Regions from separate parts of the Salmonella sp. HY31 genome, predicted to be linked through region 1. Evidence: predicted binding sites of a transcription regulator. Region 1 holds the regulator's gene; each other region holds the start of a gene.

Region 1 (4,218 bases):
TCAGACTTACGTGACCAATCTTAATAATTTGATCAAAGGCACGGCGTTTGAAGGCAAATCGCTGGAAGAGATCGTGCGTGCTTCCGAAGGCGGCATCTTTAATAACGCCGCTCAGGTGTGGAACCATACGTTCTACTGGAACTGCCTGGCACCAAATGCTGGCGGCGAACCGACCGGGAAACTGGCTGATGCTATCGCGGCATCTTTTGGCAGCTTCGCGGAATTTAAAACGCAGTTCACAGATGCCGCTATCAAAAACTTTGGTTCCGGCTGGACATGGCTGGTAAAAGGCGCTGATGGCAAACTGGCTATCGTCTCTACCTCAAATGCCGGTACGCCGCTGACCACAGATGCGACGCCGCTGCTGACGGTTGATGTGTGGGAACACGCGTATTACATCGACTACCGCAACGCCCGTCCAAACTATCTGGAGCATTTTTGGGCGCTGGTTAACTGGGAATTTGTCGCGAAAAATCTCGCCGCATAAGTCTGAGCACGCAGAAGGTACGCCTTCTGCGTTTTAGAGAGGGATAGAATAGAGGAAACGCCCTCCCTCAGAAGAGAGGGAATCAGTGCAGAGCGGCCGTTAATCCACCTGCGACAATCAAGCCCAGAACAATAAGCGTAGTGATCAACGAAAATTTCAGGTCGGTACTCATCAAGTTTTCTCCTTTTTATTCCCACACAAAAAGTGATATAGCGCATTTTTGCACATTCCCGCACAAAAATCTCTCATGTTTTATATTGATAACTGTTTTTAACGCTTCCCCTTTTCCTCAAGATCAGACAAAATTCCAGGCTTACTGAATTAGCGTAACGGCCATTGACCCCTTCCTGACGTTCCGTGTCGTTTTTCCGGCATGCCGCAACCCTGACGTTGCGATTAGGGTGTGTGTAGGCAAACGTTTACCTGGCGTTTCTCAGGAGCTTAGCGAGGGTCTGGAGTGAAATGTAATGGCAACAATTAAAGATGTAGCGAAACGAGCAAACGTTTCCACTACAACTGTATCACACGTAATCAACAAAACGCGTTTTGTCGCTGAAGAAACGCGTAACGCGGTCTGGGCAGCGATTAAAGAGCTGCACTACTCTCCCAGCGCCGTCGCGCGTAGCCTGAAGGTCAACCATACCAAATCGATAGGCTTACTGGCGACCAGCAGCGAAGCGGCCTATTTTGCAGAAATTATCGAGGCGGTTGAAAAAAACTGCTTTCAGAAAGGCTATACGCTGATTTTGGGCAACGCCTGGAATAACCTGGAAAAACAGCGCGCCTACCTGTCCATGATGGCGCAAAAGCGCGTGGATGGCCTGCTGGTGATGTGTTCTGAGTACCCGGAACCTCTGCTTTCCATGCTGGAAGAGTATCGCCATATTCCGATGGTGGTGATGGACTGGGGTGAAGCGAAGGCCGATTTTACCGATACGGTGATTGATAACGCCTTTGCAGGCGGCTATATGGCGGGTCGTTATCTGGTTGAGCGCGGTCACCGGGATATCGGCGTTATTCCCGGTCCGCTGGAGCGCAACACCGGCGCGGGTCGGCTGGCAGGCTTCATGAAGGCAATGGAGGAGGCGCTGATCAACGTGCCAGACAACTGGATTGTTCAGGGCGACTTCGAGCCGGAGTCCGGTTACCACGCGATGCAGCAAATCTTATCGCAGTCACATCGCCCTACCGCCGTTTTCTGCGGCGGCGATATTATGGCGATGGGCGCGCTTTGCGCGGCAGACGAAATGGGGCTTCGCGTACCGCAGGACGTTTCGGTGATCGGTTATGACAATGTGCGTAACGCCCGCTTCTTTACCCCGGCGCTGACGACGATTCACCAGCCCAAAGACTCTTTAGGCGAAACCGCATTTAATATGCTATTGGATCGCATCGTCAATAAGCGCGAAGAGTCACAGTCTATTGAAGTTCATCCACGCCTGGTTGAGCGTCGCTCGGTCGCTGACGGCCCGTTCCGCGACTATCGACGTTAATCCCCGCTGTCGGGAGCCTCTTCAGGCTCCCGCAACCACTCCCGATTCAACGTTTCGCTATCGCCCAAATAATCCAGCAGCCATGCCAGCGCGGGCGAGGCCTCGTTTTGCTGCCACGTCAGGCAACAGGCCGCATCGGGAAACGGATTCTCTAACGTCAGCGCCACCCATTTTCCGCTGTCTATCCACTGTCGGGCAAAGTGCGTCGGCACCATTCCCACGCATAATCCTGCTGACAGGCAGGTTGCCGATGACTCCCAGTCCGGTACTACAACCCTTTTTTGGTTATCCAGCAACCAGGTAATCCGTTTCGGTAAGGTTCGCGAGGTATCTTCTCTGACCAGCGACGGCCAGTTGCGCAGGGTATCATCGCTTAACGGTCCCGGCATCGCCGCCAGCGGGTGATCGCTTGCCACTACGCAACTCCAGCTCAGGGTACCCATATCCCGAAAAGCATAACGTCCCCCTACCGGAATCGCCTGCGTCGCCCCAATAGCCAGTTCGACTCGCCCGTCGGAGAGCGCGTCCCAGACGCCGTTAAACACCTCCTGAAAAACCAGCAGTTCCACATCGTCAAAATGGCGATAGAAATCGACGATCATCTGCCGGGTACGTTCTGGTCTGACGATATTATCCACCGCAATAGCCAACTGCCCGCGCCAGCCATTAGCAATTTGCTGACACTGTTGACGAGTGATCTGCATTTTTTTGATAACAGAACGCCCTTCTTTTAAAAACCAGACGCCAGCAGGCGTAAGTTCAACATCACGGTGACGTCGTACAAAAAGCGGTACGGCCAGCCACTCCTCTAACTGACGAACGGTGTAACTGACTGCCGAAGGCACACGGTGCAGTTCCTGCGCCGCCGCGCTAAAACTGCCATTGCGCGCCACGGCGTCAACCACTTCAAGCGAGTATTCCGACCACATAATTTGCCTACAAAAATTTTGAATTCACTGGACAAATATTAACGTTTCACAACCGTAATTTCACTCCCTACACTCTGCGACAATGTCTGTCTGATAAGAAAGAGAAACAAATATGCAACCTGGAAAAGGTTTTTTAGTCTGGTTAGCCGGTCTTAGCGTGCTGGGGTTTCTGGCTACGGACATGTACCTGCCCGCGTTTGCCGCCATACAGGCGGATTTACAAACGCCTGCTGCCGCTGTCAGCGCCAGCCTCAGCCTGTTTTTAGCTGGCTTTGCCGTCGCACAACTACTCTGGGGACCGCTATCGGATCGTTATGGCCGTAAACCGATTTTACTGCTGGGGTTATCCATCTTTGCGCTCGGAAGTCTGGGGATGCTGTGGGTAGAAAGCGCGGCAGCACTGCTGACGCTACGCTTTGTGCAGGCCGTCGGCGTTTGTGCGGCAACGGTAATCTGGCAAGCGCTGGTGACCGATTATTATCCTTCGCAAAAAATTAATCGTATCTTCGCCACTATCATGCCACTGGTAGGATTATCCCCGGCGCTTGCGCCCTTACTGGGAAGCTGGATACTGACGCATTTCTCATGGCAGGCGATTTTCGCCACGCTGTTTGCGATTACGTTGTTGCTGATGTTGCCAGCGCTGCGCTTAAAACCATCGGTAAAAGCACATGCCGAGGGACAGGATAAACTCACTTTTGCGACGTTGCTACGCTCTAAAACCTATCGCGGTAATGTACTGATTTATGCCGCCTGTTCCGCCAGCTTTTTTGCGTGGTTAACGGGTTCCCCGTTCATTCTCAGCGCGATGGGTTACAGCCCGGCAGTGATTGGCCTGAGCTATGTTCCTCAAACCATCGCTTTTCTGATTGGCGGATATGGCTGCCGCGCGGCGCTACAAAAATGGCAGGGTTACCAATTGCTTCCGTGGCTGTTAGGGCTGTATGCGCTGAGCGTTATCGCCACCTGGGGAACGGGCTTCCTGAATAATGCCTCACTGGTGGAGATCCTGATTCCGTTCTGCGTAATGGCGATTGCTAATGGCGCAATCTACCCTATCGTCGTCGCGCAAGCGTTACGCCCTTTCCCTCAAGCCACGGGGCGTGCTGCGGCGCTGCAAAATACGCTGCAACTGGGGTTATGTTTCCTGGCAAGCCTGGTGGTTTCATGGCTCATCAGCACGCCGCTGCTGACCACCACCAGCGTAATGCTCTTTACCGTTGTTCTGGCGGCGTTAGGCTACAAAATGCAGTCTCATGCAGCGTGCAATGAGGCCGGATTTGCGCATGCCGATGTCGCCCACGAGAAG
Region 2 (4,218 bases), 720 kb from region 1:
AGGTATTGCTGGTCTACGTCTTTGGTGACATATACCCCGTTAAATACCGAACATTCAAACTGCTGGATATCCGGATTTTCCGCGCGTACGGCTTCGATCAGATCGTTCAGATCCTGGAAGATAAGCCCGTCTGCGCCGATGATCTGACGAATCTCATCCACCTCGCGGCCATGCGCGATCAGCTCATTGGCCGTCGGCATATCAATGCCATAAACGTTGGGGAAACGAATTTCCGGCGCGGCAGACGCCAGGTACACCTTCTTCGCGCCTGCTTCCCGGGCCATTTCGATGATCTGCTCTGATGTGGTGCCACGCACGATGGAATCATCCACCAGCAGGACGTTCTTATCGCGGAATTCCGCGCGATTAGCATTGAGCTTACGGCGCACGGATTTACGGCGTAGCTGTTGGCCCGGCATGATAAAGGTACGTCCCACGTAACGATTTTTGACAAATCCCTGGCGGTACGGCTTGCCGAGAATACGGGCAATTTCCAGGGCGATATCGCAGGAGGTTTCCGGGATAGGGATCACGACGTCGATGTCCAGATCTTCCCATTCACGAGCGATTTTTTCGCCAAGTTTGGTGCCCATATTCACACGAGCGCTGTAGACGGAGATCTTGTCGATAAAGGAGTCCGGGCGAGCAAAATAAACGTACTCAAACAGACAGGGGTTACTGACCGGGTTATCCGCGCACTGGCGCGTGAACAGTTGCCCCTTTTCGGTAATATAGATAGCTTCGCCCGGCGCGACATCGCGCAGGAATTCAAAGCCCAGCGTATCCAGCGCCACGCTTTCAGAAGCGACCATATACTCCGTACGACCATCGCCAACGTCACGCTTGCCCAGCACTAACGGGCGAATGCCGTGCGGATCGCGAAAAGCCACCATGCCGTGGCCGATAATCATCACCACGCAGGCATAGGCGCCGCGGATTTGACGGTTAGTCGCGGCAATCGCGGCAAAAATATTGTCGGCTTCCAGCGGATAGTGACGGAAGTTGTCGAGCTCGCTGGCGAAAATATTGAGCAGGATTTCGGAATCGGAGGTGGTGTTGATATGACGGCGCTTTTCTTCAAACAGCTTTTTACGTAGCTCGTGCGCATTAGTCAGATTGCCATTATGGGCCAACGTGATGCCATACGGCGAGTTGACGTAAAAAGGTTGCGCTTCGGAAGCGCTGGAGCTGCCTGCGGTAGGGTAACGCACATGGCCGATCCCCATGTTGCCCTGCAAACGCTGCATGTGGCGAGCTTCAAAAATATCGTTCACCAGCCCGTTTGCCTTACGCAAGCGGAAGCAGTTATTCGCATCAATGGTGATGATGCCGGCAGCATCCTGACCACGATGCTGGAGCACTGTTAACGCGTCATAAATCGACTGGTTGACCGGCATAACACCGGCGATACCGACAATACCGCACATACGTCATTTTCCTCGTTAAGCCACATCTCAGAACCTATTACGTCCTGGGCAAGAAACTCGACGAGCTTTGCAGATAGTCAAAGAACCATCTGATGATGAAGCTGAACTGCGGGATGAGCTGCGATTTGCTCCAGTCTTCGCTTTTCGACAAGCCGGTAAAGGTATCGAGGAAGAACAGAATGGCGGCGACAATCAGCGCGCCTCGCAATGCGCCGAAACAGATCCCCAACACCCGGTCAGTCCCCGACAGGCCGGTCTTTTCTACTAGCTGACCTATCACAAAATTCACGATAGCGCCGACGATAAGCGTCGCGATAAACAGTACCGCGATAGCAATCCCATTACGAACCAGTTCGTCTTCAAAGCCCGTAAACCAGACAGACAGGTAAGTGTAGTAGTGACTGGCGACAAAGAAAGCACAACCCCACGTCACCAGCGATAACGCTTCACGAACAAAGCCGCGGATCAGGCTAACCAGACAGGAAAAAGCAATCACCGCGATAATGGCGTAATCAATCCAGACCATAGATGTCCCACGATTTTACGCCCTGTCGTCCTGTTCGGGGCGCATTCTAACAGAAAAAGAAAACGTTTGCGTAGGGATTTCCTTCCCGCGCGTAAATAAAAATGGCGCTGAAAAAATATTCAACGCCATCACACTTTTTATCTCTTCGGGCACGACCAGAAGAGCCGCCATCGGCCTGATAAGCGCAGGGCATCAGGTTCATTCCTTCTGCCGGATGACGGCGTAAACGCCTTATCCGGCCTACAGAACTTCAGGCATTACCGGATGAATCATCGTAGGCCTTAACGCTGCACGCCATCAGGCAAAACGCGGCTTAGTTCGGGCTATACCCCATCACCACGCCGCTTAACCCGGAAATCTGCTTGAGCTCGCCAAGCGATCCTTTCATCTTATCTTTCGATGCATCCGGCCCGACGAGAATACGGGTTATTTTACCCTGTACCGGCGTTGAGGGGGAAGTATAAACCCGGAACCCGGCGGAACGAAGCTTGCCGACTATCTCGTTGACTTTATCCGCATTTTTCAGCGCGCCCAACTGTACGACATAGGCTTTGCCGGTCGGCGCAGGTTTATCGTCGGCGGCCGGTTTCGGCGCGGGCGTCGGCGTGGAAGCGGCGACAACCGGCTGTTGCGGTTTAGGCTTCGGCTTTTCAACCGACTTCGGTTTAGGCGTCTCCACCGGTATCGGATCAAGCTCGACATTGTTAGACGCCATGCGCGACGGGTCCAGCGACGGCGCTGCCGCATCTCCCGCCCGCACCTCTTCAGCCGCCCCTTCCGGCGGCTGTGTCGGCAGCGCCTGCGTTGCGGCAGGCATCATATCCGGCTCATCACGGTCGCCAGGCTTCGGTACCAGTGGAATCGCAGCAAATTCATCCTGATAATGCTTTTTCTGTCCGTCCAGCAGACCGGGAAGCACAATAACCCCCAGCGCGACTAACACAATCGTGCCGACTAAACGATTCTGAAACTTACTCGCCACCGATTCTCCCCGCGTCTATCACTTGCATAACATGTGCGACGGTGTGGAATGATCCGCACACCAGCACGGTATCTTCTGGCTGCGCCGCGTCGATGGCGGCCTGCCATGCCTGCGCGACGCTATCATAGACATTCCCTTTCCCCAGATGTTCCAGAAGTTGTTCCGCCGTCGCGCCGCGCGGCCCCTCTAACGGAGCACAATACCAGTCGTCAACCACGCTTTTCAACCAGGCTAACGTTCCGGCGATATCTTTATCATGCAGCATACCAATCACCGCAAGCACACGCCCGCGTTTCGGCAACGTTTTCAGACGACCCGTCAGGTATTCCGCCGCGTGGGGATTATGGGCGACATCAAAGATAACGCGTGGCGACTCACTCACAATTTGAAAACGTCCCGGCAAGGTAGCCTGTGCAATACCGTCGCGAATCGCCTGTTCGTCAATGTTCAACCCGCTGGCGCGCAGCGCGGCCAGAGCGGTGGCGGCATTCGGCTGGGGAACCTGCGGCAACGGCAATCCGGCAAGCGTGCCGTCGCCATCGGTAAACGCCCAGTGGGTCGCTGTCGCCTCATAACACCAGTCAACGCCGCGACGCCGCAGCAGCGCGTCGGTCTCCTGCGCAACATCCGCGATGGTTGCCGGCATTTCCGGTTCGCCGACAATAGCGGGTTTTTCCGCACGAAAAATCCCGGCCTTCTCGCGGCCGATACTTTCGCGATCCGGCCCCAGCCAGTCAGTGTGGTCAAGCGCGATGCTGGTAATTACCGCCACATCGGCATCCACAATGTTCGTGGCGTCCAGGCGCCCGCCCAGCCCCACCTCCAGGATCACCACGTCAAGGTTAGCCTGTTTAAACAGCCACAATGCCGACAACGTACCATATTCAAAATAGGTCAATGAAATATCGCCGCGCGCCGCTTCTATTTCCGCAAAGGACGCGGTATGCGCGGATTCCGCTAATTCTTTCCCCTGCACGCGCACGCGCTCGGTGTAACGTACCAGATGAGGCGAACTATAGACGCCCACACGATATCCCGCCGCTATTAACACTGACTCCAGCGTTCGACAGGTCGTACCTTTGCCGTTGGTTCCCGCAACGGTAAAAACGAATGGCGCAGGTTTGAGGATGTCCAGACGCGCTGCCACCTGGCTTACGCGTTCAAGGCCTAAATCGATACTCTTGCTGTGCAGGTTTTCCAGATAAGAAAGCCACGAGGCCAGGGGCGACGCAGCTTGAGGTATAGATTTGTTTTTCATTGATTCCGCTGCTTCTTTACGGTGA
Region 3 (4,218 bases), 880 kb from region 1:
AAATGCCCGGTTCGGGATGCCGGAATTAAGATGCACACCGCCATTGTCTTCACGGGTTTTAATAAAATCCTGCATATGAGCAGGCTGAGGGTCTTTTCCAAGTAGCGGATCGTCATACGCGGTGCCCGGCGCGGCCATAGAGCGTAACCCTTTGCCGTTAATACCTTTAGCCAGTAGCCCTTCGCCAATAATCCAGTCAGCCTGCCCGGCAGTTTGCTGGAGATGAAACTGTTTTACCAGTGAACCAAAAACGTCGGAAAGCGATTCATTCAGCGCGCCAGCTTGCTCAAAATAAATTAACCCGGCTTCTGTTTCTGTAACGCCGTGAGTCAACTCATGCGCGACGATATCAATCGCAATCGTAAAACGGTTAAATATTTCTCCATCGCCGTCGCCAAATACCATCTGCTGCCCATTCCAGAACGCGTTCTGGTAGTCGCGACCGTAGTGTACTGTACCGATCAGCGCCAGACCTTTATTATCCAGCGAGTCGCGATGATACTTTTGCCAGAAAAATTCGTGGGTAATGCCGAGATAATCATAAGCTTCATCAACGGCGATATCGCCGTTGGACGGTTGTCCCTCATGGCGAACCTGTAATCCAGGTAATTCCTGAGCTTGTCTGGCGTCGTAGATATCGCGTTCAAGCTGGCCTGGATGGGCGGGATGGGACACAGGTGATTTGACAGGATTATGCGCCATCAGAGTTTGCACATGCGTTAACGTCAGACGAGCGCATCGCTGTTGGGGCGCCGAGCCGTTCGCGATAATACGGCGCAAAATATAAGGTGGGATCACAGTGTGGCAAGAAACAGTATTCATACCGATCTCCTTATGGCGGACAATGCCGAAAAGAACATCAGTAGTATAGATTGTGAGCATCAAAGCATTATATGCTTTTATCCTAAACGGATCTTTTTTACAGGTTTGATGGCGGTCACTTCACTGGTCACCCAACCGTCTTTCAGGCGCGTGGTCATTATATCGCCCACGTTAAGCTGTTTCACTTTTTTCAGCACGTGACCGTCGGTTGCGGTTGAGACACTGTAGCCTCGCGCCATCGTCGCCAGCGGGCTAACGGCTTCCAGGTGCGTTACCGCATTACCGAAACGCTCGCGCTGTTCGCTTAACCGTGCGCGGAGGTTTTCCGCCAGACGATATTCCAGTTGCTGAACGCGCGACTGCGCACGGTGAATACGCGGTTGCGGGTTTTGTTGATTCAGACGCTGCGTTAGGCGCTGCTGCTGCTGGGCTGCGCGTTTTAGTTGGGCTTCAAGCGCGATGCTCATGCGTTGGCGTAGCCGTTCCAGAGCAGTCTGTTGACGCGCCAGTCGCAGTTGCGGATGCTGTTGTTGCAGACGGTGGTACAGTTGGGTAAACCGCCGCTGGCGGTTAGCCAGATAATAATCCATCGCCATTTCCAGCCGCTGGCGCGCGGTCTGTATCTGGCGCAGCAGCTCCTGCTGGTTACGGCTGACGATTTCCGCCGCTGCGGACGGCGTGGGCGCGCGCAGGTCGGCGACAAAATCGGCTATCGTGACGTCCGTTTCGTGGCCGACGGCGCTCACCACCGGAATGGTGCTGGCAAAAATTGCTCGTGCGACGCGCTCGTCGTTAAAGCTCCATAAATCTTCCAGCGACCCGCCGCCGCGCCCGACGATCAGCACGTCGCACTCTTTGCGGATGTTAGCAAGCTCAATGGCACGCACGATCTGCCCTGGCGCGTCGTCGCCCTGAACTGCTGTTGGGTAGATAATGACCGGCAACGACGGATCGCGGCGTTTCAGCACGTGAAGAATATCGTGCAGCGCCGCGCCGGTTTTCGAGGTGATAACCCCTACGCAGTGGGCTGGGGAGGGCAACGGTTGTTTATGTTGCTGATCGAACAACCCTTCAGCCTGCAATTTGGCTTTTAGCTGCTCATACTTCTGCTGCAAAAGCCCTTCGCCCGCGGGCTGCATACTTTCGGCGATAATCTGATAGTCGCCGCGCGGCTCGTACAGCGTAATATTGGCGCGTACCAGTACTTGCTGCCCGTGCTGCGGGCGGAACGTGACCCGACGATTGCTGTTACGGAACATCGCACAGCGTACCTGAGCGGTATCGTCTTTGAGCGTAAAGTACCAGTGACCCGAAGCAGGCTGCGTGAAATTAGAAATCTCGCCGCTGATCCATACCTGTCCCATCTCCTGTTCTAACAGCAGACGAACCGTCTGGTTGAGGCGGCTTACGGTAAAAATTGAGGAAGTCTGAGAGGATAACATGTGAGCGGGATCAAATTCTAAATCAGCAGGTTATTCAATCGATAGTAACCTGCTCACAGGGGATCGCAAGCACTATTTGCAAAAAAGTGTAGATGCAACCGATTACGTTCTGTATAATGCCGCGGCAATATTTATTAACCTCCCAGGTGAGATATTGCCCATGCTACGTATCGCTAAAGAAGCCCTGACGTTTGACGACGTCCTCCTTGTTCCCGCTCACTCTACCGTTCTGCCGAATACTGCCGATCTCAGCACGCAGTTGACGAAAACCATTCGTCTGAATATTCCTATGCTTTCTGCGGCGATGGACACCGTGACTGAAGCGCGCCTGGCAATTGCCCTGGCACAGGAGGGCGGCATCGGTTTTATCCACAAAAACATGTCTATTGAGCGCCAGGCGGAAGAAGTTCGCCGCGTGAAGAAACACGAGTCCGGCGTAGTGACCGACCCGCAGACCGTCCTGCCAACCACCACGTTGCATGAAGTGAAAGCCCTGACCGAGCGTAACGGCTTCGCGGGCTATCCGGTGGTGACTGAAGACAACGAGCTGGTAGGTATTATCACTGGCCGTGACGTGCGTTTCGTCACCGATCTGAACCAACCGGTCAGCGTTTATATGACGCCGAAAGAGCGTCTGGTGACCGTTCGCGAAGGCGAAGCCCGTGAAGTCGTACTGGCAAAAATGCACGAAAAACGCGTAGAAAAAGCGCTGGTCGTTGATGATAACTTCCATCTGCTTGGCATGATTACCGTAAAAGATTTCCAGAAAGCGGAACGTAAACCAAACTCCTGTAAAGATGAGCAGGGCCGTTTACGTGTCGGCGCCGCGGTCGGCGCAGGCGCGGGCAACGAAGAGCGCGTTGACGCGCTGGTGGCGGCAGGCGTTGACGTACTGCTGATCGACTCTTCTCACGGTCATTCAGAAGGTGTGTTGCAACGTATTCGTGAGACGCGCGCTAAATATCCGGATCTGCAAATCATCGGCGGCAACGTCGCGACGGGCGCAGGCGCTCGCGCGCTGGCGGAAGCGGGTTGCAGCGCGGTGAAAGTGGGTATCGGTCCGGGCTCTATCTGTACCACCCGTATCGTTACTGGTGTGGGCGTGCCGCAAATTACCGCGGTGTCCGACGCGGTGGAAGCGCTGGAAGGCACCGGGATTCCGGTTATCGCTGACGGCGGGATTCGCTTCTCCGGCGACATCGCTAAAGCCATCGCCGCTGGCGCGAGCGCCGTCATGGTCGGCTCTATGCTGGCCGGTACGGAAGAGTCTCCGGGCGAAATCGAACTCTACCAGGGCCGTTCTTACAAATCTTACCGCGGCATGGGCTCGCTGGGCGCGATGTCCAAAGGTTCCTCCGACCGTTACTTCCAGAGCGATAACGCTGCCGACAAACTGGTGCCGGAAGGTATCGAAGGCCGCGTAGCCTATAAAGGTCGCCTGAAAGAGATCATTCACCAGCAGATGGGCGGCCTGCGCTCCTGTATGGGGCTGACCGGTTGTGCTACCATCGACGAACTGCGTACTAAAGCGGAGTTTGTGCGTATCAGCGGTGCGGGTATCCAGGAAAGCCACGTTCACGACGTGACCATCACCAAAGAGTCCCCGAACTACCGTCTGGGCTCCTGATTTTCTTCGCCCGACCTTCGCGTCGGGCGATTTATTTAATCTGTTTCACTTGCCTCGGAATTAGCGTCAATGACAGACAATATTCATAAACATCGCATTCTCATCCTGGATTTCGGATCGCAATACACTCAGTTGGTCGCACGTCGCGTGCGTGAACTGGGCGTTTATTGCGAACTGTGGGCATGGGATGTAACTGAAGCACAAATCCGTGAGTTCAATCCAAGCGGCATTATCCTTTCCGGCGGCCCGGAAAGTACCACCGAAGAAAACAGCCCGCGCGCGCCGCAGTATGTCTTTGAAGCAGGCGTGCCGGTATTTGGCGTCTGC
Region 4 (4,218 bases), 890 kb from region 1:
TGCGCCGTGGACAGCATATAAAGAAGAAGAAGGCGCGCTTATCATCAGCGACCTGCCAGAGCGTTTTACGTTACGCATTGTCAACGAGGTAGGTCCGGCGGCGAATACGGCGCTGGAAGGATTGTATCAGTCCGGCGATGCGCTCTGTACTCAGTGTGAAGCGGAGGGCTTCCGCCATATCACCTGGTATCTTGACCGCCCGGACGTACTGGCGCGATTTACCACCAAAATTATTGCCGATAAAACCAAATATCCGTTCCTGCTCTCCAATGGCAATCGTGTTGCGCAGGGCGAGCTGGAGAATGGCCGTCATTGGGTACAGTGGCAAGATCCGTTCCCAAAACCGTGTTATCTGTTTGCGCTGGTGGCCGGTGATTTTGACGTTCTGCGCGATACCTTTACCACCCGTTCCGGACGTGAAGTCGCGCTGGAACTGTACGTTGACCGCGGCAATCTGGATCGCGCGCCGTGGGCGATGACCTCGCTGAAGAATTCCATGAAATGGGATGAAACGCGTTTTGGACTCGAATATGACCTCGACATCTATATGATTGTCGCGGTGGATTTCTTTAATATGGGCGCGATGGAGAATAAAGGTCTCAATATCTTTAACTCCAAATATGTGTTGGCGCGTACCGATACCGCGACGGATAAAGATTATCTCGATATTGAGCGCGTGATAGGCCATGAGTATTTCCACAACTGGACCGGCAACCGCGTCACCTGCCGCGACTGGTTCCAGTTGAGCCTGAAAGAGGGGTTAACCGTTTTCCGCGATCAGGAATTTAGCTCTGATTTGGGGTCACGTGCGGTGAACCGCATCAGTAACGTGCGTACCATGCGCGGTTTACAATTTGCGGAAGACGCCAGCCCGATGGCGCATCCTATCCGCCCGGATAAAGTTATCGAAATGAATAACTTCTACACCCTCACCGTTTATGAAAAGGGCGCGGAAGTCATTCGCATGATCCACACGTTGCTGGGTGAGGAAAATTTCCAGAAGGGGATGCAGCTCTATTTTGAGCGCCATGACGGCAGCGCCGCGACGTGTGATGACTTTGTACAGGCGATGGAAGATGCTTCTAATGTCGATCTGTCCCATTTCCGCCGCTGGTACAGTCAGTCCGGTACGCCGATTGTAACGGTAAAAGATGATTATAATCCGGAAACCGAGCAGTACACGTTGACCATCAGCCAGCGCACTCCGGCGACGGCGGATCAGGCAGAGAAGCAGCCGCTGCATATTCCATTCGCCATTGAACTGTACGATAACGAAGGCAACGTTATTCCGTTGCAAAAAGGCGGTCATCCTGTCAATGCTGTGCTGAACGTCACGCAGGCGGAGCAGACATTTACCTTTGATAATGTCTACTTCCAGCCTGTTCCGGCCTTGCTGTGCGAGTTTTCAGCGCCGGTGAAACTGGAATATAAATGGAGCGATCAGCAACTGACGTTCCTGATGCGCCATGCGCGCAACGATTTCTCCCGTTGGGATGCGGCGCAAAGCCTGCTGGCCACTTACATTAAACTGAATGTGGCGCGTCATCAGCAGGGGCAGCCGTTATCGGTTCCGGTGCATGTCGCTGATGCGTTCCGCGCGGTGCTGTTGGATGAGAAAATCGATCCGGCGTTGGCCGCAGAAATTTTAACGTTGCCTTCGGCCAATGAAATTGCGGAGCTGTTTGAGGTCATCGACCCGATCGCCATTGCGCAAGTTCGTGAAGCGCTAACGCGTACGCTGGTGGCAGAACTGGCGGATGAGTTCCTTGCTATCTATAACGCCAATCATCTGGATGAGTATCGTGTTGATCACGGCGATATTGGTAAGCGCACGCTGCGCAATGCTTGCCTGCGCTTCCTGGCGTTCGGCGAGACGGAGCTGGCTAATACGCTGGTCAGCAAACAGTATCGCGACGCCAATAACATGACCGATGCGCTGGCGGCCCTGTCTGCTGCGGTGGCGGCGCAGTTGCCGTGCCGCGATACGCTGATGCAGGAATATGACGATAAGTGGCATCAGGACGGCCTGGTGATGGATAAATGGTTTATCCTGCAATCCACAAGCCCGGCGGAAAATGTACTGGAAACTGTACGCGGCCTGCTCAAACACCGTTCTTTCAGCATGAGCAATCCGAACCGCATCCGTTCATTGATTGGCGCGTTTGCCGGCAGTAACCCGGCGGCGTTCCATGCGCAAGACGGTAGCGGATACCAGTTTCTGGTCGAGATGCTGACCGATCTGAATAGTCGTAACCCGCAGGTTGCATCTCGCCTCATTGAACCGCTGATTCGTCTGAAACGTTATGATGGTAAGCGACAGGAGAAAATGCGTGCGGCGCTGGAGCAGTTAAAAGGACTGGAGAATCTTTCCGGCGATCTGTACGAGAAGATAACTAAAGCGTTAACCTGATCATATCCGCTATAAAAATGTAAGACATACCCGGTAAGCGTTAGCGCTGCCGGGCATTTTTTTGCCGGATGATGACGCTCCCTGGCGAAGCGTGAAGTGGGGCTGAAGGAAAACGATTGCTATTTATTGCCGTAGGTCAATTCCCTTTTGCACGGTTATCGCCCATAATACGCCCCCGGTTTGCACACCGGGAATCCAGGAGAGTTCATGTACTACCCCTTCGTTCGTAAAGCCCTTTTCCAGCTCGATCCAGAGCGCGCTCATGAATTTACATTTCAACAATTACGCCGCATTACAGGTACGCCGCTGGAAGCACTGGTGCGCCAGAAAGTACCAACAAAGCCGGTCACCTGCATGGGACTTACCTTTAAGAATCCACTGGGGCTGGCTGCCGGTCTGGATAAAGACGGGGAGTGCATCGACGCGCTAGGCGCGATGGGGTTTGGTTCCCTGGAAATCGGCACCGTGACGCCGCGCCCACAGCCGGGTAACGATAAGCCGCGTCTTTTTCGTCTGGTGGATGCTGAAGGTCTGATCAATCGGATGGGATTTAATAATCTGGGCGTCGATAACCTTGTCGAGAATGTTAAAAAGGCCCATTTTGATGGTATTCTGGGAATTAACATCGGTAAAAATAAAGATACCCCTGTCGAAAATGGCAAAGATGACTACCTGATTTGTATGGAAAAAGTCTATGCTTATGCGGGTTATATCGCCATTAATATTTCTTCGCCGAATACGCCAGGGTTACGCACGCTCCAGTATGGCGATGCGCTGGATGATCTATTGAGCGCCATTAAAAATAAGCAAAACGATCTTCAGGCGATCCATCATAAATATGTGCCGGTGGCGGTAAAGATCGCGCCGGATCTTTGTGAAGAAGAATTGATCCAGGTTGCCGATAGCCTGCTTCGACATAATATTGATGGCGTGATTGCGACAAATACCACCCTCGATCGTTCTCTGGTACAAGGAATGAAAAATTGCCAGCAAACGGGGGGATTAAGTGGCCGGCCATTACAATTAAAAAGCACAGAAATTATTGGCCGTTTATCCCAGGAGTTAAAAGGACAATTACCTATTATCGGCGTCGGCGGCATTGACTCAGTTATCGCCGCGCGCGAGAAGATAGCGGCAGGAGCAACTCTGGTACAAATTTATTCCGGCTTTATTTTTAAAGGCCCGCCATTGATTAAAGAAATCGTAACGCATATCTAAACTTTACCCTTTATCAGACAACCAGGGCTTTATTTCCGGCGCTGGTTGTTTTATATTTCTCCACTGTTGCTTATTTAGACATTTTGGGCTTTTATTATTGGGGTAATAAACGAAGCGGCAAAAGGACAATGCTGTTACAAATTGCTTAAAAGCGGGAGAGAGGCCAATGCGAATTAAACCTGACGATAACTGGCGCTGGTATTATGATGAAGAGCACGATCGTATGATGCTCGATCTCGCCAATGGTATGCTTTTTCGCTCGCGCTTCTCTCGTAAGATGCTTACGCCGGACGCGTTTTGCCCGACCGGTTTTTGTGTGGATGATGCCGCGCTCTATTTTTCCTTTGAAGAAAAATGCCGGGATTTCGAATTAACCAAAGAGCAACGCGCGGAGCTGGTGTTGAATGCGCTGGTGGCGATTCGTTATCTCAAACCGCAGATGCCAAAAAGCTGGCATTTTGTGGCGCATGGCGAAATGTGGACTCCGGGAACGGGTGATGCCGCAAGCGTCTGGTTAAGCGATACGGCGGAGCAGGTTAATTTGCTGGTCGTTGAGCCGGGAGAAAATGCCGCGTTGTGCCTTCTGGCCC

The links. The regulator PurR, encoded in region 1, represses purine synthesis genes. The targets are predictions, from matches to a motif close to CANGCAAACGTTTGCNTG.
Region 2: cvpA (colicin V production protein) is a predicted target of PurR. The motif match lies at 2,009-2,026, and genes of this name have one in related genera.
Region 3: guaB (IMP dehydrogenase) is a predicted target of PurR. The motif match lies at 2,356-2,373, and genes of this name have one in related genera.
Region 4: pyrD (quinone-dependent dihydroorotate dehydrogenase) is a predicted target of PurR. The motif match lies at 2,516-2,533, and genes of this name have one in related genera.

Annotation. Positions count from the first base shown of each region.
Region 1 is NZ_CP170479.1:2,116,888-2,121,105, reverse strand. Features, by position in the region: gene sodB (superoxide dismutase [Fe]) at 1-487, shown strand, start outside; gene ACE15A_RS10015 (YnhF family membrane protein) at 570-659, opposite strand; gene purR (HTH-type transcriptional repressor PurR) at 955-1,980, shown strand; gene punR (DNA-binding transcriptional activator PunR) at 1,977-2,909, opposite strand; gene punC (purine nucleoside transporter PunC) at 3,022-4,218, shown strand, end outside.
Region 2 is NZ_CP170479.1:1,401,496-1,405,713, reverse strand. Features, by position in the region: gene purF (amidophosphoribosyltransferase) at 1-1,427, opposite strand, end outside; gene cvpA (colicin V production protein) at 1,465-1,953, opposite strand; gene dedD (cell division protein DedD) at 2,267-2,935, opposite strand; gene folC (bifunctional tetrahydrofolate synthase/dihydrofolate synthase) at 2,925-4,193, opposite strand.
Region 3 is NZ_CP170479.1:1,234,282-1,238,499, forward strand. Features, by position in the region: gene ACE15A_RS05705 (M4 family metallopeptidase) at 1-822, opposite strand, end outside; gene xseA (exodeoxyribonuclease VII large subunit) at 900-2,264, opposite strand; gene guaB (IMP dehydrogenase) at 2,425-3,891, shown strand; gene guaA (glutamine-hydrolyzing GMP synthase) at 3,961-4,218, shown strand, end outside.
Region 4 is NZ_CP170479.1:3,010,355-3,014,572, reverse strand. Features, by position in the region: gene pepN (aminopeptidase N) at 1-2,410, shown strand, start outside; gene pyrD (quinone-dependent dihydroorotate dehydrogenase) at 2,618-3,628, shown strand; gene zapC (cell division protein ZapC) at 3,795-4,218, shown strand, end outside.